DNA from 4 places in the Paenibacillus sp. FSL H7-0690 genome. Region 4 is predicted to be linked to each of the others. Evidence: riboswitches for the same ligand, from Rfam matches in the RefSeq annotation. Region 4 holds a riboswitch; each other region holds the start of a gene.
The links. A riboswitch is a leader RNA that binds a small molecule or an ion and turns the genes downstream of it on or off. The one in region 4 is predicted to bind cyclic di-GMP.

Region 1 (6,055 bases), 2.6 Mb from region 4:
GCAGCGAGAGCTGCCAGTCCACCAGAGTGATCAGGCTCTGTATGATTAATTACAATGTAATGGATATCTAGAAGATCAATCATTTCACCCAGACACTCGGCATATTCACGTCCGAATTCCATATCTACGGTATCAATGACAGTTGGCTTACCTGTTTTTAATAAATAAGAATTATAGGTAGTTCCTTTTGCCAGAATCAGGCGGTGAAATGGAACCTGGCGGTTATCGATTTTGCCTATCCAGTAAGTATCCTCGGCGATTTTTTTGAATTGTGTACTCATTTCTTTAACCTCCAATGTTTGATTGATAATGTTTATCAACAACCTTATTTTATTATGGCTGCCAAACAAAAAAGAGGATTTGAATCAAATTATAAAAGTTTGAAAAAAATGAATACCTTAAATTTAGACGATCTAAATAAAGTGATTATGCGTTGGGTCACATTTTAAATAAAAAGCCACACAAATGTTTGCACTTCGCCTTAAAGAAAGAATAACCCCTAACAACTTTATGCCATATCCTAATGAAAATAATAAAAAGGTGGATATCCATGACTGAAATACAAATAGCTGCTGTGGGAGATCTAATGGTCAAACGTTATATTATTTCGGATGCTAAACAGCCTGACGGAACCTATTCGTTCAGCCCCCTGTTTGCAAAAGTAGCTCCTTATCTGAATCAGGCTGATTTGACGATTGGCAATCTCGAAACCACCTTTGCTGGAAGCGGCCCCGAATGCCGGAAAAGCCCCCGATCAGGCGGTCCGATATTCAAATGTCCAGACGAACTGGCCCCTGCACTTAAGGAAGCCGGATTCGACGTATTAGTAACGGCCAACAATCATTGCATGGATTATGGTGCCCCGGGTCTGGTTCGGACGTTACGAGTTCTGGACCGTAATGGAATCGACCACACGGGAACAGCTAAATCATTAGAAGAATCCAAGAGAACGCTTATTAAAAACGTCAAAGGAATTACGATTGGCATCCTCTCCTACACAGCAGGAACCAACCGAATTCCTGTACCAGTGAGTAAGCCATGGCTGGTTAACCGGATATCTACGCCCAAGATCATTCGGGAGATTCGAGATTTAAAAAAGAAAGTCGATCTAGTCTTGCTTTATCTGCATTTCGGAAGCGAATATCGTTACACTCCAAACAAGAGGCAAAAAGAGCTGGTCAATCTCTTTTTTAAAAATGGCGCCGACATCATACTGGGGTCTCACCCACATGTTCTTCAACCGTTAGCGCTTCGTGGAAAAAAACAATTCGTTATTTACTCATTGGGGAATTTTGTTTCTACTAAACTAATGAATATTCCTTATACACAAAGCGGTATCATTCTTACGCTTAAAATAAAGAAGGATGAAAAAGGACACACGAGTATAACTAACGTAGGTTACATCCCGACTTGTGTAGATCGAAGAATAAAAAGCGGCAGGAAAATTACAGAGATCATCCCCATCCGCGACGCATTAAAGAGAAGCGACACCGACATAAAAACAGAGCGGCGAAATCTCATGAATCGAATGTTGAAACATACGACAACAATCTTAAAGAGGGAATAGAGTCGTTACAGAAAAATAACGTTCCGCGGAATTTACCGCGGAACGTTATAGATTTAGACCTCAAAACTGGGTTTGGGTTTAGCGTAAACGATCAGGCATCATTAATTTAAGGAATTCTAGAATACCATTCTCTACTACAAGTTCTTCTCTATCTTGATCAGCAAGTACTCTTCTGATGAGATCTTCTTTACCCTCCAGTACTTTACTTGTCCAATGAGGATCAATGATAAGAGATCGTCCTACTGCTACTAATTCAGCATTTGTCAACGTGTCCTCTGCGTCCTGTTTGGTACGGATATCTCCTACCCCAATTAAAGGTACTCGGCCATTGATTTTCTCATGCACATATTGCAGGATTGATTTTTCTTTAAAATCTTCTGATGCAGATACTTTCTTAAAATCCCCTAATGAAATATGCAGATAATCCAGCTTTTTATCAGCTAATTTATCAATAAGATAAAAGGTATCGGTGATTTTAATTCCAGGCTCTTCATATTCTTCTGGAGAAAAACGATACCCGACAATAAAATCCTTAACCTTTGAATTGTCAACGACAGCAATAACTGCATCCACTAATTGGTTAATGAAATTAAATCTTTTCTCTAAGCTTCCGCCCCATTGATCTTCACGACGGTTGGAGTGTGGAGAGAAGAATTGTTGGATTAAATATGTGTTTGCTCCATGAATTTCTACCCCGTCAAATCCAGCTTGAATAGCACGTTGAGTCGCTTTTTTAAAATCCTCAATTACACCGAAAATTTCATCTTCTGTTAATGCTCTTGGAATTTCTGCATTCGGGCGTTCGGCAGCAATGGCGCTGGAGGAAACGGGTTGTACGCCACGCAATATTTTTGAATCTGTCATTCTTCCTGCATGGAATAGCTGTAAAATAGCCTTTGTTCCATTTCGTTTAATAGTAGATGCTAATCGGCTGAGGCTAGGAATAAATTCATCGGAGGAAACACTAAGTTCACCTTCCCATCCTTTTCCACCCTCTTGTACATTTGCTGCCGCAGTGATGACCGCACCTACTTCGCCCGTTCTTAGCGAATAGTATTTCAATTCATCTTGTGTTACTACACCGTCATAAAAGCTCATTCGAGTGGTCATTGGAGCCATAACCACTCGGTTTTTTAATGTCAGCCCTCTGCGAAAAGTTAATGCTGTGTCTAGTGCTATCATCTTTTTCCCAACTTTCATTAAATTATATTTAGATAAATTATTATATACATGCGCATACATATAAATTACAGCAATGATTTATTCTTGTCAACTAATAAAGAACTGCTGTTGGATACAACAAAAAGCGCTGTTCCGCTGAACAGCGCTTTTCGCTCGTTATGAATCGTCCTTATTATTCTAGTTCGGCCGGTTTTACAATGGCTGCACCTTTATTATTTTTGGAATATTTAGCTTCGATTTTCGTGGTGTATGTATCTTTGGCTCCATCACTTACCAGCACATAACTCAGATCGACTATCAGCTTTTCCGTTTGCCAGGTCTTAGTATTGACGAATAATTTCCACGTTACGCTTTTGGGTTGAACTGTCTCTCCATCCCAGAGGTTCTCCTGGTCATAGAGTTTGATTATCCCCTTAGCTGCTGTCGGATCGGTTACCGTGAATTGTAAGACTGTTTGTGCGCCAGCAGTGCTGACTTTCATGGATTTTTTATAACTTTTGACCGAATCAAGCATGGAAACAGGATCGTATTGGCCTTTAGAGTAAAAGGCATCCCATTCCGTTTTCTCCAGTCCAAGCCAATATTGTGCATCAGGATCGATTGGCTCCCCGTCATCGTCGTAACCTTCATCTTCAGATTCATCGATCAGTTCACTTCCGTCTACAAGATAGTAAAACTCCTTGTCATTGGCATATAGACTGTACGATGTTTCTAAAAGACTACTAGCGACAGTGCCTGCTGCGGCAAAATTCGGCAGACGGTTGATATCCAGCTTCAGAGTGTTGGTGTTGCTGATACGCACCCCGCCGCTTTGAATATCCTGTTTTTTGGTCACATCCAGATGGAAATTCTTTATTGCTTTGGAGGCTGCCGTTACTTTGCTGATCATCTGATCCGCGGTTACTACTGTTGAGGTAGCTGCTGACACTACTCCTGGATTAGACATCCATCCGATCGTTCCGGACAGCAATAAAGCACCTACTGCCAAACTAGTACCTATTGTTTTGAAAAAACTGTTCATGTACTTCCCCTTTCGGCCCCTTGCGATAATGTAACGCCGTATAGGTCGAAATAATAAAAGAGCTCAAAATAGACTACATATTCTTAGAGCTATCCTTTATGCTTCATAAGACATCCCTATGGCGGCCTGGCGATCATTTCCTTCTGTCGAAAGGCTTTAGACCCATGACTTTGTGTCATCATCTTTCGATGATTTTACCTTTAACGCGGACATTCAATTAGTTTTAATTAGATTACGGACGCATGTCCCACCGCTAATTTTATCATGGTTATAATTACCTGTAAACGACTTATCTTCCATTCGAATTCGCTATGATACTCAGAAGAAATACTACAATCAAAATGAAAAATGAACGATTACATACGCTTATAAGTCTTATTAATGAGAACAGCAAAGACAGGGGGTGCAGCAAAATGAGTGACCGGGAAATTTTCGAGCTCTATAAAGAACAAGTATATTATTTTTGTTACTACTTAATGAAAAATCAGGCAGATGCGGAGGATATTTCCCAAGAGGTATTTGTAAAAGTTATCTTAGCGGATAAGTCGAAGGTAAGAAACTTGAAAGCTTGGATTTTACGAATTGCTTCGAATGAGTGCAACAGTGTGATCAAAAGGCGTAAGACGGGGTGGATGAAAGAAGTACGTAATTATTTACTATCCAGGTCTGAGGAATCAAACCCTGTAGAAAAACGTTTGGATCGACAGGAAACTAAAAAAGAATTACAAGGGTTATACAGTCAGCTTCCCGACAAAATCAGAATGGTAGTAGTCCTTCGTTTTATAAACGAATTGACTGTACCCGAGATCTCTAAAGTTATGAGCATACCCGAAGGAACTGTAAAATCCAGACTGAACAAGGGACTTAAAATACTAAATAGAATGGGTGGAACCCAACTAAAGGAGCTGAATAGTAATGAGTCTCTATATTGAAAAAGATAAACATATTCCCCGACCGGATTATGATTTGATGTGGACTGCCATAAAACAAGAAGCTTATACACGTCAAAGAAATCTGCATGCCTCCCAGAATACTCCTAGGTCTAATAAAAAGGTTATTCCTATCAGTATTGTCTTCTCTTGCCTCTTACTTGTAGCCATTCCTGTATTCGCTAGTATGACGATTAATTGGGATAAAATTGGTGGTCGAAGTGTGAGCAATGCATTAAATAACGGCATCGGTCAACAGTATAATCTTCAAACTTCCAGTTCAGGAGTAACAATGAATTTGAACGGTGTTGTAACTGATGGAGAAAAAATGAAAATGCTGTTATCACTTGATACTAAATCTGATCTATCCAAATATACTGGATTTGCTACAGAGGAAAACATCATGACTAGTGAATCCGGTGCCAAGGCAAAGGTATACGGTTATTTAGAATACGATCCTGAAAGCCAGAAACTCATTGGAGTATATGAGACACCTGATACATTAAAGGATGATAAAAAGGACTACAGGTTTGAAGCACGGAATCTCATTTTTTACAGTGATCGGAATATTCCCTTACAATCTAATCATCAAGCAGGGGATACTATCAATACTGGAGTTAAGCAATATCCAAGCATTCAAATCGAATCCGTTCGATATGTTTCCAATCAAACCATTATCCGTTACAAAGTCGCTGCATCACCATCTGACTTAGGACGGGGTAATCCACATTTGGTAGTTAGTACTGGTGGTCAAAAGAATGAAGCAATTCCAACCATCATGCCTAACGAAGGATCGGATTTATTTATTGAACAGGTTTTCAATATAACTGAATCAGATTGGAAGGAAGCTAGTCTTCATTTTAGTTACATTGAAGAAGCGAAACGATTTTCAGGTACGTGGAAGTTCGATTTTAAAGCAGATGGACAAAAAGCAAGTGAGGCGATTTACACTAAGAAACTGTATAACAGTCCTGAATTTCAAGAAAAGACCGGCATAACCTTAGATCAGCTAGTGGTTACCCCTTTGGATATCCAAATTCTAATAGATGAAAATGATTCGCTTAAAAAAGGAATTGTCCACTATAATACCGCTCAGTTGGTTATAGGTGATCAAACAATCACTGGGGGTTGGAATTTGAAAGGAGATCATTCCGAAAGCTACCAGCATTTATTTCAATTCGAATCTCCGGAATGGTATAACGACTGGTCCGATGTTCCAATGAAACTTATATTAAAGGATGCTGTCATTGAGAAACGTGATACTACTAAGAATTGGATCACTATAAACAAACCTAAAGAAGAAAAGCAGTTCACTTCACTTGATGTCGATGGGTTAAAAATTGAATTCACTTACTA
Region 2 (6,055 bases), 940 kb from region 4:
TGAGGAGCAAGTAATTAGCCATACTTATGAACGTTTGAAAAAAGTAATGGACGAGTGCGGCGATACTTATGAGCTGGTCTTCGTCAATGACGGCAGTCGTGATCGTTCCGCCCAGATGATTCGGGAGATCTGTGAACGAGACGAGCATGTCAAGCTGATTGACTTCTCGCGTAATTTCGGACATCAGGTAGCGATTACAGCTGGCATGGACTATGCCGAAGGTCAAGCGGTTGTTGTTATTGACGCTGATCTTCAGGATCCTCCGGAGGTCATTTTGCAAATGATCGAGAAGTGGAAAGAGGGCTACGACGTTGTATATGCGAAACGCCTGAAGCGCCACGGAGAAACGATGTTCAAAAAGGTCACCGCGAAGCTTTTTTACCGCCTGCTCAGCAGTATGACAAGTGTGGATATTCCTACGGATACAGGCGATTTCCGTCTTATTGACCGTAAGGTATGTGATGTCCTGCGGGGACTTAAAGAAAAGAACCGCTATGTCAGAGGTTTGGTGAGCTGGGTTGGCTTCAAGCAGACTATGGTGGAATATGAACGGGAAGAACGTTTTGCCGGAGAAACCAAATATCCGCTGAAGAAAATGATTCGTTTTGCGTTAGATGGCATCACCTCTTTTTCACATAAGCCGCTTAAGATTGCTACGTATATTGGATTCTTCCTTTCATTCTCTAGCTTTCTCTATTTATTTTTCGTCTTGTTTCAAAAGATATTTTTTACCTCCTGGACGGTTCCGGGCTGGGCTTCCATTGTAGGCGTTAATCTGCTCTTTAACGGTATCGTTCTGATGCTGTTGGGTGTGATTGGGGAGTATATCGGACGGATTTATGACGAGTCTAAAGATAGACCGCTATATATTGTTAGTGAGACTAAAGGCTACCAGAACGAAGAACAACTGGACCGCCGGAAGGACCACAATGATGTCAGATAAGAACTTGCGCGCTGCATTCATACAGTTCCTCAAATTTAATGCCGTAGGTTTGCTCAATACGCTTATTGATTTTGTGATTTTTACATTGTTGAATTCACTAGGGATGGTATACGCATTGGCGCAGGTGATCTCCTATAGTGCAGGCACGGCGAATAGCTTTATTTTGAATAAAAAAGTAACCTTTCGTGATCGCAACCGGGGGAATAAAGAAGGCTTCGACCGCGTGCAGCTGGTCAAGTTTATCGTGCTGAATCTGGTAGTGCTCGGAATATCACTGCTGCTAATGCATCTGTTGACAGACAAACTAGGTATTCAAGTCTTGATCTCCAAGGTGCTGGTTACCTTTATCACGGTGATCATCAATTTCTTTGGAAGTCGTAAATGGGTATTTTAAACATTAATTTCAGGCAGAAGGAGTTGCTATGCTTAAAGGCAAGTAGCTGTTTCTGCTTGATTTGTATATAACCATAGAAACAATATACGGAGGTGAATAACATTGCGTAAATTCTCCTATTTACTCATACTGGCTGGGATACTTATCATGTTATATCCGACAGCTAACGAATGGTACAACGACAGGCAGCAGGAGAAGTTATTAGAAACGGCTGAACTAAGCACTGCCGATAGTACTCCCCAGCCAGATCTGAAGAGCAGGTATGCTGAAGTTACTCAGCTGTTAGCAGAGGAATCGGTTCTGGATGCCCGGCACAGCCCCAACCCCAAGAGACAGAAAAGCCTGAACCGGAGATTGAAGTCGGTGGCAAAGTAATCGCACTAATTGAAATCGATAAGATTGATTTGAAGCTGCCTGTATTAGAAGGGGCTACAAAAGCTAATATGAAACATGCTGCAGCCCATATGAAAGAAACGGCACCCCTTGGAGAGATCGGGAATGCTGCAATCGCGGCGCATCGGGCTAGAACTACGGGGCGTTTGTTTAACAGATTGAATGAGGTTGTTGTGGGGGATGTTATCACGGTAAAGACTAGTGATCAGGTGTTTAACTATGAGGTATACGATATTTCTGTTGTAGATCCGAGTGATGTCTCCGTTCTTGACGGGAATGACAAGGATAAGATTCTTACTCTGATTACATGTGATCCGCTAGTGAATCCAACGCATCGGCTGATTGTTCATGCCAAATTAACAAAAGGAGAATAGTGAATGACAAGAAAACACAAATACCGGGAGATATTTATAAAATAATGGGTAATCTAGTAAATTAGGTCTTGTTCACAACTATAAATATGATAGTATTATACTATGAAAGCTAAACACGATAACGGCAAACCTTCCGAAAGGTAGGGACGCAAAGCTAAAGGGCCTTTTCCCGAAAGGATGGCAGCCAGCTACCGAATGAAGAGGCTTTTTTTGTTTGTTTCAAATGGATTCTATCAATTATATCTAGTAAAGCTAGAACAGATAGAGCTTATACGATAACGGCAAACCTATCGAAAGGTAGGGACGCAAAGCTAAAGGGCCTTCCCGAAAGGATGGCAGCCAGCTACCGAAAGGAGTTTTATCCGTGAAAAAGGTTTATTTTATGCTGGTGGCGTTATTCGTCCTAATGACTTCAGTTCCGGTAAGTACAGCTCAAGCTGCAAGTGCAGATGCCAGCTGGTTGATTACATCCAAAGTGGCTCAAGGTGTTATTGGTATTAACTATGATATTCCGAAAGATAAAAGAATCAAACTCATGATCACCAAAGATAACAGCAGCTATACATATAACTTGTATGCTTCTGGACAAGCTGAGGACTTCCCTTTGCAACAAGGAAATGGGACTTATAAGGTTTCTGTTCTGGAGAACACAACCGGCAATAAATACAAAGCATTATATTCCGAAGTAGTAGACGTAACCATGAGTGACTCGAATTCCGTATATTTGGGCTCCGTACAGAATGTGAAATGGAGTTCTTCTGATAAAGCGATTGTCAAAGCTAAACAATTAGTACAAGGCAAAACAACAGACGAAGAGAAAGTTAAAGCGATCTATAACTATGTAGTTGCGAATGTACAATATGATTACTCTCTTGCTAATAGTGTAACTACTGATTATATTCCAAGCATCGATAAGACATTGACTACTAAAAAAGGGATTTGCTATGATTACGCTTCTCTTTTTGCCGCAATGCTGCGGAGTGTAGATGTTCCTGCTAAGTTGGTAATGGGGAATACAAGCTACGTTACGCAATATCATGCATGGAACGAAGTGTTGCTTAATGGGAAGTGGGTTACCATTGATACTACAGTGGATGCAGGACTTGCAAAGAGTGATAAGAAAACCGATTTAATTAAAGCCTCAAGCAAATATACTGCGGCAAAATACTATTAAGTTCGTCGCTAGAAACATAACTCTATTAAATAAACAACTGGCTTAATTATTAAGCTAGTTGTTTATTTTTATATTAGGGGTTGCTTTTCTATTAATAGTTGGGGTATTATAGGTAAGCGTTGTTAGACAGCGTACAGGCGATATAGACGAGGCTGATAAAAAGCTTCGAAAAATAAAGCTTGCATTTCTGAAAACAACATGATATATTATAAGAGTTGCTGCTGAGACATTAAACGGCGCCAACGAGAACTTGATCTTTGAAAACTGAACAACGAGTGAGTAGGAAATCACGTAAGTGAAATCCAAAATTAGAGAATTAATTTTCTCGTCAGATGTTTCAAAATGAGCATATCGCTCTTTTCAATACTAATTGGAGAGTTTGATCCTGGCTCAGGACGAACGCTGGCGGCGTGCCTAATACATGCAAGTCGAGCGGAGTCACTTTGAAAGCTTGCTTTCAAAGTGACTTAGCGGCGGACGGGTGAGTAACACGTAGGCAACCTGCCCTTCAGACTGGGATAACTACCGGAAACGGTAGCTAATACCGGATAATTTCTTTTTTCTCCTGAGAGAAGAATGAAAGACGGAGCAATCTGTCACTGAGGGATGGGCCTGCGGCGCATTAGCTAGTTGGTGGGGTAACGGCCCACCAAGGCGACGATGCGTAGCCGACCTGAGAGGGTGAACGGCCACACTGGGACTGAGACACGGCCCAGACTCCTACGGGAGGCAGCAGTAGGGAATCTTCCGCAATGGGCGAAAGCCTGACGGAGCAACGCCGCGTGAGTGATGAAGGTTTTCGGATCGTAAAGCTCTGTTGCCAGGAAGAACGTCCGGTAGAGTAACTGCTACCGGAGTGACGGTACCTGAGAAGAAAGCCCCGGCTAACTACGTGCCAGCAGCCGCGGTAATACGTAGGGGGCAAGCGTTGTCCGGAATTATTGGGCGTAAAGCGCGCGCAGGCGGCTATTTAAGTCTGGTGTTTAAACCTTGGGCTCAACCTGAGGTCGCACTGGAAACTGGGTGGCTTGAGTACAGAAGAGGAAAGTGGAATTCCACGTGTAGCGGTGAAATGCGTAGATATGTGGAGGAACACCAGTGGCGAAGGCGACTTTCTGGGCTGTAACTGACGCTGAGGCGCGAAAGCGTGGGGAGCAAACAGGATTAGATACCCTGGTAGTCCACGCCGTAAACGATGAGTGCTAGGTGTTAGGGGTTTCGATACCCTTGGTGCCGAAGTTAACACAGTAAGCACTCCGCCTTGGGAGTACGGTCGCAAGACTGAAACTCAAAGGAATTGACGGGGACCCGCACAAGCAGTGGAGTATGTGGTTTAATTCGAAGCAACGCGAAGAACCTTACCAGGCCTTGACATCCCTCTGAATCCACTAGAGATAGTGGCGGCCTTCGGGACAGAGGAGACAGGTGGTGCATGGTTGTCGTCAGCTCGTGTCGTGAGATGTTGGGTTAAGTCCCGCAACGAGCGCAACCCTTAACTTTAGTTGCCAGCAGGTAATGCTGGGCACTCTAGAGTGACTGCCGGTGACAAACCGGAGGAAGGTGGGGATGACGTCAAATCATCATGCCCCTTATGACCTGGGCTACACACGTACTACAATGGCCGGTACAACGGGAAGCGAAGCCGCGAGGTGGAGCCAATCCCATCAAAGCCGGTCTCAGTTCGGATTGCAGGCTGCAACTCGCCTGCATGAAGTCGGAATTGCTAGTAATCGCGGATCAGCATGCCGCGGTGAATACGTTCCCGGGTCTTGTACACACCGCCCGTCACACCACGAGAGTTTACAACACCCGAAGTCGGTGGGGTAACCCGCAAGGGAGCCAGCCGCCGAAGGTGGGGTAGATGATTGGGGTGAAGTCGTAACAAGGTAGCCGTATCGGAAGGTGCGGCTGGATCACCTCCTTTCTATGGAGAATCGTTCTCTGCAATGAGAACATTCAAATCGGAAGCTCAGCTTCCAAAACTCAGGTTTAGGCCTGTTACTCACTCGTTGCTCAGTTTTGAGAGTTTAAGCTCTCAGTAAGACTTGATCCTTGAAAACTGGATACCGAAACGAATTTGCGTTTTAGAACATCTTTTAGCAACTTGTGCAAACAAGTAAATGTTATTAGTGAGATAATTCCAAAGAGAATGTCATCGTATGATATTTTCCTGCGGAAAAATCAAGGTTAAGCTAATAAGAGCACACGGAGGATGCCTAGGCGCCAGGAGCCGACGAAGGACGTGGCGAACAACGAAACTGCCTCGGGGAGCTGTAAGCAAGCTTTGATCCGGGGGTGTCCGAATGGGGAAACCCAGCTGTGGTAATTCGCAGTTACTCATACCTGAATACATAGGGTGTGTAGAGGCAGACCAGGGGAACTGAAACATCTAAGTACCCTGAGGAAGAGAAAACAATAGTGATTCCGTCAGTAGCGGCGAGCGAACGCGGAACAGCCTAAACCTAAGAGCTTGCTCTTAGGGGTTGTGGGACGTCTCACATGGAGTTACAAAGGAATATGGTAGGTGAAGAGGTCTGGAAAGGCCCGCGATAGAGGTAAAAGCCCTGTAGCCTAAACTGTATTCTCTCCGAGACGGATCCCGAGTAGTGCGGGGCACGTGAAACCCCGTATGAATCCAGCAGGACCATCTGCTAAGGCTAAATACTACCTTATGGCGACCGATAGTGAAACAGTACCGTGAGGGAAAGGTGAAAAGCACCCCGGAAGGGGAGTGAAATAGAACCTGAAACCGTGTGCTTACAAAAAGTCAGAGCCTT
Region 3 (6,055 bases), 640 kb from region 4:
AATTGATCAGTCAGACTCGCGAGCAAAAACTAGAAGAGCTTGAAAAAGCTCGGCTAGAAGAAGAGCAAGCAAAGAAAGAAGAAGAAGCGAAAAAAGAAGAAGAACGTTTGGCTGAGGAGAAAAAGCAACAAGAAGCCGAGGATAAAGCGAAAGCTGAGGCAACCCCTCCAACATCAGGCGAAACTGCTCCGGAAGCCCCAAATAAAGAACAACCTGAAGCCCCAGCCACTGATCCGGTAAAGCCGGAAATTGACGAAGAGCTCACAATTCCAAAAGATGTCCCTCAGCAAGAGGCTCCACAAGAGACGCCAAAGGCGGAAGACAGTACGACTACCCCGCCGGTAGCAACCCAAGCTCCTTCGGACCCTCAACCTGAGAAAGGTGGAGAATAAGATGCGAATTAAAAAAATTATCAATAATACCCTATCGAGCTTAATGCTTGTGATCTTTATTCTGCTGGTGGCAGCCGTAGTGTTATCCAAGGCCTCCGGCGGTGAACCTGCTTTCTTCGGATATGAGATCAAAACCGTACTCTCAGGATCGATGGAACCAGGAATTCAGACAGGCTCAATTGTCGCATTAAAACCCGGAGGGGATATGAATCGTTTCAAACCAGGCGATGTCATCACCTTTAGGAATGAAGATAATCTGCTCATTACTCACCGGATTGTAGAAGCGACCGTCAATAACGCTACTGGTGAAGCTGTTTATCGCACTAAAGGCGATAACAACGACGCGCCCGACATGAACCCTACCAGTTCTGTGAATGTTGTAGCTCAGTATACCGGGGTCACTGTACCCTATGTCGGTTACGCTATGAATTTCGCGGTTTCCAAAGCTGGAAGTGTAGTCCTCATGATCGTGCCTGGCTTGATGCTTCTGCTCTATGCTCTGTATACCTCTTGGAAGGCTGTAGCTGCATTAGAAAAGAAAAATGCTGCCCTACTGCCAGCCTCACCGCCCCCAACAGAAACACAGCCCTAAGTTGATTGTCCACTTCCGCTTACGAACCGGAAGATACAATATATAAATTTTATAAAAAATTCAAACACAAATTTGAGGAGGAATTTTATTATGGGTATCAAGAAAACATTGGGTCTTGGCGTAGCATCTGCAGCACTGGGTTTATCATTAATCGGCGGAGGAACCTTCGCATACTTTAGCGACACTGCGCAAAGCACAGCTACATTCGCAGCGGGCACGCTCGATCTGAACTCCGACCCTTCTGTCATCGTTAATATTCCTAACCTGAAACCAGGTGATACTGTAACTAAATCCTTCAAATTGAAAAACGATGGTTCGCTCGATATCGGATCTATTATTCTGAATACATCGACTCAAATCACGGATGCTAAAGGAGATAACTACCTGGATTTAGCCGAGTTCATTAAAGTTAAATTCCTTAGAAATAATGATAAAGGAGTACCTATCGTCTCTCCTGAAAATGTAGTTTATGAGACTACACTTGCTGCTTTAAAAAGTCAGCATCCGGATCTCGTAAAAAATACAGGTTGGGATCAACTCTTTACCGAAGCATCCGGTATTAAAGCCGGTACCAACGACAGCTTCTCCGTCCAATTCGAATTTGTGGAAAATAACCAAGATCAAAATATTTTCCAAGGCGATAGCTTAACACTGACTTGGGATTTCGTAGCTAAACAAGGTGCGAAAAAAGACTACTAAGATCAATAAAGTAATTTAATAAAATACTCGAAGAGCAGCAGATCCTGAATCCGGCCACGGATAAGCAGATTGCTGCTCTTCTCTTTACAATAAACTTTGTCCGATTTATTGATATTTGCTATACTAATAACAAAAATTACGGAGGGGCGTCAGCATAGTGCCACAGAATATGGGCCAACGTATCCAGCAGCTCCGCCTAGACAAGGGTTTCTCCCTATCTGAGCTTGCGGACAGAGCAGATGTGGCTAAGTCGTATCTTAGCAACGTGGAGAGAAACATCCAATCCAATCCATCCATCCAGTTTATCGAAAAAATCGCTGACGCGCTTCAGGTATCCATTCATGCCCTACTCTATGGAGTACCCAATGATGCAGAGGAATCACATTTAGATTCGGAATGGTTCCGATTGGTGCAGGAAGCTATGGACTCAGGCATTAGCAAACGCGAATTCAAAGAATTTCTGGACTATCAGAAATGGAAGCTCGATCAAAAGGATTAATACTTCCTACTAATCTGGTATGATCCTCTCTTCTACTAAATCATATCGAAAAAGGACACAGCGAAGAACCGCTGTGCCCTTTTTCGATATGTAACCCCTCTAATGTATTACTGCACGATCTGCACAGTTTTCTCATGAAAGAACTGGCGGATTTCATCTGCCTTAATGCCAGCCTTCTTAGCTGCTAATAATAAATGTACCCACTCTTGATCCAGATCAATAAACTGCTGTTCTCTGTTGCTACCCTGGTTGGACTTTTCCAAAAAATCTCCCCCTAAGATTTTACGTCCCCAGGCAATCCGGCTGTCATAGTATCTCTACCTTAGACCCGCGACTTTGTGCCCCTGCCTTTCGGCAAGTTTACCTTTTACTGGACCCTTTTCACGAAAGGATCTACTTAAAAAACTATAAAATTACTATCTGCAATAACATTATACAAAAAGAAAGCGGAAAAGTGTGTCGATTCCTGGTTACTTTCTATTTTAAAAACGAAAAATAAAAGATTTTTTTTCAAAGATCTTGTCCGATTATCACGATACTCGTCCGTTACATAAAATAAATTGTACTAGCAAAATAAATATTTACTGACCTAATAGTTAAAAATAAGGATAATAGAATCATTTTAATAGGCCTTTAGAATGGGTAATGAGAAGAAACACCCTTCTTTTCATTAGAACAAGCTAACCCATACCATTTTGCGAACGTATTGGACGAAAGAATGAATTGATTACAGTGGCCGAAAGTAGCACAATAAGATGAGAAATGAAACCGCAATCATCACAGCTCCAGTAAGCGTTGACACAAAATGTCACGTATGGAGTTCATCCGTTAAGGAGGATGTATTCATGGCAGCCAAAGAGCCCTATAACGAATCCATTTGGAGTAAGTATTACGGACCCAATTTAGGCTACATTCAAGAAAGATATGAACAGTTTGTGAAAGATCCCTCCACCGTAGAAAATAATTATCGCGAGCTTTTTACAAATTCGGGACCTCCTCCCCTAACTCCGGATAGCGAACCGGCTCCTCAGCCGCGCATCTCGGGAGACACCGAATGGCTTAGAAAAGCAGTAAGAGCTTCCAAGCTAATCGCCAATATTCGTATATATGGCCATATGGCCGCTGAAATTGATCCGCTGGTACGCGATCAGAATCCCATGGCAAAATATCTTGAGCTTGAAACCTATGGGCTGACCCGCGAAGACCTGATCGCACTGCCTGCCACGCTTATATGGGAAAATGCGCCGAATGATGTGCATACCGGATGGGATGCCGTGCAACGTATGCGTCAGGCATACACCAAGACTATCGCCTATGAATTCGGGCATGTGCATGAAGAAAAAGAACTGCAATGGCTAAATAGACAGGCAGAATCCACCAGCTCACCAGCACCCCTAAATAATACAGAACGCAAAGAGCTCCTGAACCGCCTGATTCAGGTAGAGCAATTTGAAACCTTCCTCCACAAGACTTTTGTAGGTCAGAAGCGTTTCAGTCTTGAAGGCAATGATGCTCTTGTGCCGATGTTAGATGAAATCGTACGTGCTGCTGCACATGACGGTGCGGAGCATATTTTGATGGGCATGGCGCATCGCGGCCGCCTCAACGTTCTTGCACATATTTTGGGCAAACCTTATGATATCATATTTTCAGAGTTTCATCATTCTCCGAACAAGGAGCTTTTCCCTTCCGAAGGCTCCACAGGCATTAACTATGGTTGGACAGGTGATGTGAAATACCATCTCGGTGCAGACCGTGCTGTCCGTGAAGGAGAAACCGTACGCACAAGAATAACACTAGCGAATAACCCAAGTCACTTGGAATTCGTCAATCCGGTCGTGGAAGGTTTCACTCGTGCCGCACAAGAAGATCGGAGCACTGCAGGACTGCCGAAGATTGATACCAGTAAAGCTATGGCGGTGCTGATGCATGGCGATGCTGCTTTTCCAGGTGAAGGAATTGTTGCAGAAACGCTTAATATCGGCAAACTTCAAGGTTATCAAAATGGTGGGACGATCCATATCATTGTTAATAACCGAATTGGTTTTACGACTGAAAGTGAAGATTCCCGTTCTACGCATTATGCGAGTGACATCGCCAAAGGGTATGAAATCCCAATAGTCCATGTCAACGCTGATGACCCAGAGGCCTGCGTAGCAGCTGTACGTTTAGCTAGCGCATACCGCCATCAATTCAAAAAAGATTTCGTAATTGATCTCATCGGCTACCGCCGTCATGGTCACAACGAAATGGATGATCCTGAAACCACACAACCTATTGTCTACGGTAAGGTTCGCAATCATCCAACCGTCTACAAGGTTTATGCAGAGAGACTGAAAAACGAAAAGGTTCTTACCGCCGAAGACGTACAAAAGATGAATGCTGAAGCAGAAAGCGTATTGCAGCGTGCGTACGATAATATGAAGGAAGGCAATCATAAGAAAAAAGAACCCAAAGCCTTCATTCCTCTACAAACGGACCGCGCAGCGGCAAACACTACAGCGGTATCCATCTCCAGCCTGCAGGAGATCAATCGTGAACTGTTGACGGTTCCTGCTGGATTCCAGGTTTATCCGAAGCTGGAGCGCATTTTACAACGTCGTAAAGATGCACTGAATGAGGGTGAAAAGGTCGACTGGGCACTGGCTGAAACATTAGCCTTCGCTACCATTCTGAAAAATGGAACGCCCATCCGACTGAGCGGTCAAGATGCCCAGCGCGGAACCTTCGCACATCGCCATCTGGTGCTGCACGACAGTAAAACAGGAGATTTATTCTCTCCGCTGCATCAGCTAAGCGATTCCCGTGCCTCCTTTGGCGTATATAACAGTCCACTGTCAGAGGCATCAGTATTAGGCTTTGAATATGGTTATAATGTGTTTGCACCGGAAACCTTCGTAATCTGGGAAGCACAGTATGGTGATTTCGCCAATGCGGGTCAGGTTATTTTTGACCAGTTCATTGCCGCTGGACGCGCAAAATGGACACAGCGCAGCAATCTCGTCATCATGCTGCCGCATGGCTACGAAGGACAGGGACCTGAGCACTCCAGCGGTAGGCTGGAACGGTTCTTGCAGCTATCCGCTGAGGAGAACTGGACGGTCGCTAACCTGACTACCGCTTCGCAATATTTCCATCTGCTGCGGCGCCAAGCAGCGTTATGCGGGCAGGAAGATGCTAGACCGCTAGTCATTATGACGCCGAAAAGTCTCATTCGGAATACGCGCAGCACTTCTGCCGGAACCGAGCTGGCTTCAGGACAATTCAAGCCTGTATTAGCGGAATCTTTGCTTGGCCAGAAACCAAATGAAGTTAAACGGCTCGTAGTCTGCAGCGGTAAAGTCGCTATCGACATCCAAACAGAACTGGAAGCAGCACCGGATAAGGATTGGTCATGGCTGCATGTTCTTCGCCTAGAGCAGCTTTATCCGTTCCCGGAACAGGAGCTAAGCGAACATTTAAACTCCTTCAGCTCCCTTCAGGAAATTGTCTGGGTGCAAGAAGAGCCGAAAAATATGGGCGGCTGGAGCTATAGTGAGCCTCGGTTACGCGCCATCGCACCGAAAAATGCCGGCGTAAGATATATCGGCCGTCCGGAACGTTCCAGCCCGGCCAGTGGTTATGCAGATGTGCATAGCTTCGAACAACGTAGAATTGTAACAGAAGCCCTAAAATCAAATTCGAACGTACAAGCGGCTGTACCGTCCTCTTAAGAGGACGGTATCACAATAGCGTAAACCATTATGTTTGGGGAGGAAACGGCCTGTGTCAGAAATCTTAGTACCCGATCTGGGAGAATCCATATCCGAAGGAACCATCTACAAATGGCTGGTTAAAGAAGGCGACACGGTAGGTCAAGGCGACGTGCTTGCT
Region 4 (6,055 bases):
AAAACCAACTAACACATCATTTCTATACACTTCATATCCTAAAAAGTCTTGCTTAAGCTCTTTATCTATACTGAAACTTAACGTGTTCGTTCTAGCCGTGGTGTTAGGTGTGATATTAACCTTAATGGCCAGATTTTTATCCGCTATTCCAGTTCCCTCATAATTAATCACCGAGTTATTTAAATACCATAACTTTTGCGGTGCCGGATACTTGGCTACTTTCGCTTTTGTCTCAGGATTCACAGTGAAGCCATGTCTGGCAAAATAGCTGCTTAAGTCTAAACTCAGCACTTCGGAAGAGAACTCCACCAAATACTGCTGCTTGGAATTGTCACCGTTGGTAAGGGTGACCTTCCGCTCCCGATATAGCTTGGTCAGCTCTGTCCAGTATCCCGGATGTGCCAGCTCCAGCTGCCAATAGGCTCCGAGTTGTGCAAATAAGCCCTGCTGATTCATAACCACTTTATTTTCTTCGAGGACATATTTATAGATATCTGATTCATACGGTATACGATTATCTATCGAATTCGCTGCGACAGACATAAACATAGACACCATATTATTAGTTACTTCGCCATATTCCCGTTCACCCATAGCCAAGCGATGCCCAATTTCGTGATTCAGTCCCCAGCCCGGATAGGCTTTATTAAAATCACCTAACATGGTTCCTACTGTTCCAAGTTGGATCCCTGTATGATCTCCCGCTGCATACATCGCACCATAAGGCTGCATCAAGCGAATATTCTCACGAATTAGCTTGGCATCATGAATCTCGCTACTGCCATCCAAGCCATAGAAGGCAAAAATGCTCTTCATCCAGGTGTCATACCCAGTTACGGTGTCCAGCGGGTTATTTCCTTGCGTAATATATTTGTTGTACGCCTCCGTCGCCGTTCCTGTGAAAATAACATGATCGCTGGCCATTTCTACCACATCTATGAGTTTACGATCTTGAACATTTGGATGAGCCGCTTTATCTTCGTCCAGTCTTTGTTTGTATGTGATTAAGAAGGTTTTGAATTGTTCTGGATCCGTGGTCTTGGTCATAAAAGGAATCTTTTCTAAACCTTCGAAGCGGATCAATGGCGCTTTCCCTTGTTCCTCAGCTGTATATGGATTGACGATATACACTGTACCGCCCTTAGTCACTTCATGTGCATAATAACTATTCGTAGCAAATTCAGGAACGGTTATAATGTTCTTACCTGGACGCAATTGCACACCTCTAGCCCAAACATTCCAAGCGGCCTCTTGTTGAGAAAAGACTAAAGAAGGTAGCTTATCGTTAGAAGCTGCGTCCACATAAACGTTGATCGTATCTCCAGGCATTGCAACGAGACCTGTAGGCTGGTTGTTCGTACCAAAACCAATTCTCAGGTTTTCCTGCGCATGCTTTTTCATATCTCCACGTTGTTCCGCCTCAATGATGGTGCCTTCGGTTTGAACTTCACCATTCACTAGCTTCTTAGCTAAATCCAAAGAATCTTTCAGGATTGGATAGAGCGGATGTACTTTTGCCGCTTCTTCTAATTCGTTGATTGCTTCGACGCTATTATAAGCAGGCACAACCGCACTCATCGTTCCATCTGTGAAAATGCCATTTACTGCTTCGCTTACTTTATCTTCTGTATAAAATCTAAATTCAGCCGCAAAAGGTCTGTTGATATTAGCTTTTGTGAACTTAAATTTTAATCTTTTAAACTTCGTCGGTTCGAATTTAAATTCCAGAAAGTCATTGGTACTAATCGCGGTTCCGCTAGATACAAGTTGGAAGGTCTCTCCTTTACTCGTCTCTGATGCATAGATTTCAAAAGCCTCTGGGAATCCTTTGCGGTTATCTCTAGCTAAAAAAGCTACTCTGTCCAGCACCTCCGCTTGCGCTAGTTCAAACACAACTTCATTCGTGAAGCTTGCATCATTGTTTTTGTTCGTTTCCCAATGCGTAGTGGGCTGGTCATCCAGCATATATTCAGGCTTCGTACCTGAGTAGCTTCCACCGTTCACCGTTACTTTTGATACGTTTGCATTCGGCATTCTATAAGCTTGGCTATAGGCATTTTCATAGGCTGTTCCATACCCTTTTAGCTTCGAAACCTTGGCTACCGTTGCCTCTACCTGATGGTTCTCCAAAAGGATCTTTGCATTCTCTATCTCTTCTTTAAACTGCGCATACAGTGGATGTGCCTGCACTTCATTCTCTAAAGCTGTTAATTTCTCTGTCGTATTAAAGGCAGCACTAACTTGGCTCAAGGTATCATCTGTAAATAATTTTTTCATTTTAGCAGAGACACTATCCTCTTTATAAAAAGAAAACTCAGCCGCACTCGCCCAATCTTGGTTCGCTTTTTTGAAGACAAATTTAAGTCTCTTAAAAGTCGTAGGTGCGAACTGAATCTCCACTACATCACCGGTTGAGCCTGTATATTCTCCAGAAGACACGAGCGTAAAATCACCCGCATCGGTAGTGGAGCCGTAGATATCAAATTCTTGAGCAAAACCTTTACCTTTCGCACCGGATTGCCTAGCCGCGTATACCATTCTATTTAATTCAGTGGACTCATTGAAAACAAATACAATCTCATTCGTAAACGTTGAACTATTCGGTTTGCCAGTCTCCCAATGCGTGCTCATATCCCCATCCATAGCCTTAGCTATAGGCGAGCCTGAGTAGTTGCCACCGTTATTTGTGATGGATTTAATATTTGCTGGATTCATTCTAAAAACCTCATTATAGGCATTTAGAGCATCCTTGCCGTACAGCTCAAACGGAATAACCGAGGCGTTGCTTAATAAGTTAACCTTACTTTGCGCCACTGTTTTTGTTACATTTACCTTGCTTACCTCACTTGCTAAAGCATAACCTGCCTCACTTGAAAAACTGGCCAATATGGCCGCCGATGTAGCGATCGCAATCATTTTCTTCATCTTTTCTTACCCCCAGATGTCATATGAATCTCTCCAGTGCCCAAAAATGGGCACAAAAAAAACTACCCCAAAAGAGTAGCTTGATTGCGTATAAAGTCGCCTAAAAATTAAGACTTAATTTTTATTAAACCTTAACAAGCATAAACGCCTTCGGCGTCCTTATAAGGACGGTAAGCGTTTAAGCGAGAAATATAAGATATTAAGTATAGGTGTATAACTTATACTTTCTTATATTTTAACAAAAAGCGTTACACACTCTTTGGCAGCTGGCTGACAATAGTTATGATAACCTTAGTCCCTTTAGCTTTGCGTCCCTACATTTCCATAGGTTTGCCTATGAAGTTTCGAATACATTCAAAGAGTAACATAAGCCTAGATCGGATCGCATGATTAATTGGTATGAAATGAATATAGGTAATTGCAATTAGTTTTTCTTATGTGATAGATATTATTTATCGACCATCCCGGAAGAGAAGGGCATCCTTTAGGACTGTAGGTCTACTTAACTCCCCGATCCAAACAAACGCCGGAACCAATTCCACACATCGCCCGTGATGGGAATTAATCCGAAACCATGTTCGCCAACTGCGATTACACCATATGCCCATTGTCCGATAGCTATGGCACCCCCAGCGATCCTGCCTATCGCTATCGCACCAAACGCCGTATCCCCTATGGCGATGGCCCCCAACGCTTTTTCCGCGATTGCGATCGCTCCTACAGCCACGCCTGCAATCGCAATCGCTCCCACTGCGAAGCCAAGCCAGCTAAGTGCTATTGCTCCGATCGCTAACCACATTCCCAGTGATATTGCTCCTAAGGATAATACGCCCACGCTTATCGCACCTATGGAAATCAAGCCAACAGCTACATCTCCAATAGCGATTAATCCAACGGCTGTCTTCACACGGGGTTTACCTCCACGGCCATACGCTTGACCTGAGTATCGCCCTAGATTACTGCGAATACTGATGACCGGAAATGAAGGAGAAGGCCATTGATAATCAATCTCTCGTCCATCAAAGCCCCTAGAATCCGCCCAGCGCGTTACAAATTGATGCCATTTCATATCCATCCCGTCCCCCTTTTCAAATTACCTAAATTATACAACCGCGGGGGTTGGCTGTACTCAGACTCTGACCTGAAATTCATCTCATCCTCTGGACGGATATATACTCATTAGGATTACTGTTTGGGAATAGGATCAGGCTTTCCAAATAAATATCCCTGAAACAACTGATAACCACTCTGCTTAAGCCATTCAAAGTCCTCTCTAAACTCCACACCTTCTGCTAAAGGAACGGATTGGATTTCTAAAGCTTTTTCTAAAAATTGCTTTGCTATTTTCTGTTTGTTCAGATCGCTGGACACACCCTGAACATATTTCATATCCAGCTTCATGTAATGGGGTTTAAGCTCCAATAACATCTCGATCGTGCTGAAGCCCTCACCAACATCATCTAAAGCGTATTCAAATCCCCGATCCTTGTAATATGTCAAAATAGCTTTCAAATGAGCGAGATCATCCACTTTCTCCGTCTCAACAACTTCAAAGACAAAAAGAGAAGGATCGACGCCTAATTGATTGGCCAGTTCAACGGTTGATCTTAAGCAGAACTCTGGAGCGTAGATCGACGTTGGGATAAAATTAATAAACGTTTTTTTATTTAAGGGTGCAGCATATTTTACAGCCGTCATTCTACATAACCGGTCTAAAGCATATAAACGCCCACGATTCCTTGCCGCCGCAAAAATCTCATTAGGATAGATAAGAGATCCGTCTTCTTTTTTAAATCTGGATAGGAGCTCGTATGCAAAAATCTCTTCCCTTACGTTCACAATCGGTTGGAAGTAGCAAGTAACAAGACCCTTAGTGATAACCTCATCAATCCACTCCATATCAAGTACAGTGGGTAATTCGGATAGAGGTCTCCATGTTTGGTCATCTATACGGAATTCAACCTGCTCCGACTCCATATGGTCATTACAGAAATCCAGAAAATCCCGCACCCCAGCCTCCTTAATTGTAATCACATTTTCTTCCACCTTATGTATCGTATTACTTCTACTCAAGTGATGAATAACCTCAGGTAAAACCCTAAGATTAAGCTCACCATGAGCCTTGATTTCAAAATTCAGATCTCTTACTACACAATGATTACAAGCCACATTCATAACCCCTTTAATAATCGATTCTCTGAATCCCGGAACGGCTCTTCTCAATCGAAATCCGTATACTCCAGTAAATACGCCGGGTCTAACACGGTGATCTGCTGATGTTGAATCTCAATAATCTTTTGTTCTTGCAGATCTTTAAGCACAAGGGTAGCCGTCTCCCTTAACGTTCCGATCATATCACGCGCTCTCGCATCATGAAATTTCATTTCATGTAATAACCGATTCGATAAAAATAAACGGTCCATTTGCAGCAGCATCAATTGCTCCTTAATCAACGGGTAATCGGCAAACATCTGCTTAAAAGGCTCATGTTTAATCTCAAATAATACAGTATCATTCATAGCCACCGCAGACAGCACTCTTATATTGGAGGGATGGATCACTTCCAGATCGCCATAATCCCCGAATAGATAATGTAGGCATGATCCACATTCCATAGTTTTGTATGCCAACATACTGATAATAAATCATCATCCTGTTATATTCTATCGTAACGTTGTCACATAGGCTTGATGCCAATACGATTTACAAAGGAGATCCATTCATGAAATTCCGAATTCCCTTTTACAGCTTGAACGATTAGAGAAACTGGATCTCAGATGGAATCACAGCTTGAAGGGAACAGACATTTTAGAGCAATTAGAGCAAAGAGGATGTATCGTTTATAAATAACAAAAAAAGCCTCCAATTAAAGAAGCTTTTCACTCAAATCCATAATATGCGTAACGCGATTTCTCCCCTGTTCTTTAGAAACGTAAAGCGCTTGATCAGCTTTTTCCAGAAGAGTGATGTCTGTATCGGTTGCTTCAAAGGTAGCTATGCCAATGCTTACCGTAATGCTGCCAATCTCCCAAGTGGAGCTGGCTATGAATTGCCGCAAATTGTCCGCTATTGCCGTGGCATCCGATGAATCTGTATTAGGCAGCAAAAGGATAAACTCCTCACCACCATA

Region 1: another riboswitch for cyclic di-GMP. It lies ahead of MHI32_RS10535 (DUF6612 family protein); the one in region 4 lies ahead of MHI32_RS29715 (NPCBM/NEW2 domain-containing protein).
Region 2: another riboswitch for cyclic di-GMP. It lies ahead of MHI32_RS03570 (transglutaminase-like domain-containing protein); the one in region 4 lies ahead of MHI32_RS29715 (NPCBM/NEW2 domain-containing protein).
Region 3: another riboswitch for cyclic di-GMP. It lies ahead of MHI32_RS02245 (anti-repressor SinI family protein); the one in region 4 lies ahead of MHI32_RS29715 (NPCBM/NEW2 domain-containing protein).

Annotation. Positions count from the first base shown of each region.
Region 1 is NZ_CP150281.1:2,428,370-2,434,424, reverse strand. It holds gene MHI32_RS10550 (FprA family A-type flavoprotein) at 1-281, opposite strand, end outside; gene MHI32_RS10545 (CapA family protein) at 551-1,567, shown strand; gene MHI32_RS10540 (NADH-dependent flavin oxidoreductase) at 1,646-2,749, opposite strand; gene MHI32_RS10535 (DUF6612 family protein) at 2,922-3,770, opposite strand; cyclic di-GMP riboswitch class I at 3,888-3,979, opposite strand; gene MHI32_RS10530 (RNA polymerase sigma factor) at 4,184-4,702, shown strand; gene MHI32_RS10525 (DUF4179 domain-containing protein) at 4,686-6,055, shown strand, end outside.
Region 2 is NZ_CP150281.1:782,605-788,659, forward strand. It holds gene MHI32_RS03550 (glycosyltransferase family 2 protein) at 1-943, shown strand, start outside; gene MHI32_RS03555 (GtrA family protein) at 930-1,337, shown strand; gene MHI32_RS03560 (hypothetical protein) at 1,440-1,712, shown strand; gene MHI32_RS03565 (class D sortase) at 1,742-2,104, shown strand; cyclic di-GMP riboswitch class I at 2,218-2,300, shown strand; cyclic di-GMP riboswitch class I at 2,375-2,455, shown strand; gene MHI32_RS03570 (transglutaminase-like domain-containing protein) at 2,469-3,278, shown strand; rRNA gene MHI32_RS03575 (16S ribosomal RNA) at 3,646-5,202, shown strand; rRNA gene MHI32_RS03580 (23S ribosomal RNA) at 5,464-6,055, shown strand, end outside.
Region 3 is NZ_CP150281.1:480,875-486,929, reverse strand. It holds gene MHI32_RS02265 (hypothetical protein) at 1-392, shown strand, start outside; gene MHI32_RS02260 (signal peptidase I) at 394-984, shown strand; gene MHI32_RS02255 (TasA family protein) at 1,075-1,683, shown strand; gene MHI32_RS02250 (helix-turn-helix domain-containing protein) at 1,853-2,182, shown strand; gene MHI32_RS02245 (anti-repressor SinI family protein) at 2,290-2,445, opposite strand; cyclic di-GMP riboswitch class I at 2,473-2,557, opposite strand; gene MHI32_RS02240 (2-oxoglutarate dehydrogenase E1 component) at 3,028-5,895, shown strand; gene odhB (2-oxoglutarate dehydrogenase complex dihydrolipoyllysine-residue succinyltransferase) at 5,948-6,055, shown strand, end outside.
Region 4 is NZ_CP150281.1:6,752,008-6,758,062, forward strand. It holds gene MHI32_RS29715 (NPCBM/NEW2 domain-containing protein) at 1-2,925, opposite strand, end outside; cyclic di-GMP riboswitch class I at 3,184-3,270, opposite strand; gene MHI32_RS29720 (hypothetical protein) at 3,428-4,000, opposite strand; gene MHI32_RS29725 (EAL domain-containing protein) at 4,111-5,148, opposite strand; gene MHI32_RS29730 (helix-turn-helix domain-containing protein) at 5,145-5,540, opposite strand; gene MHI32_RS29735 (sensor domain-containing diguanylate cyclase) at 5,792-6,055, opposite strand, start outside.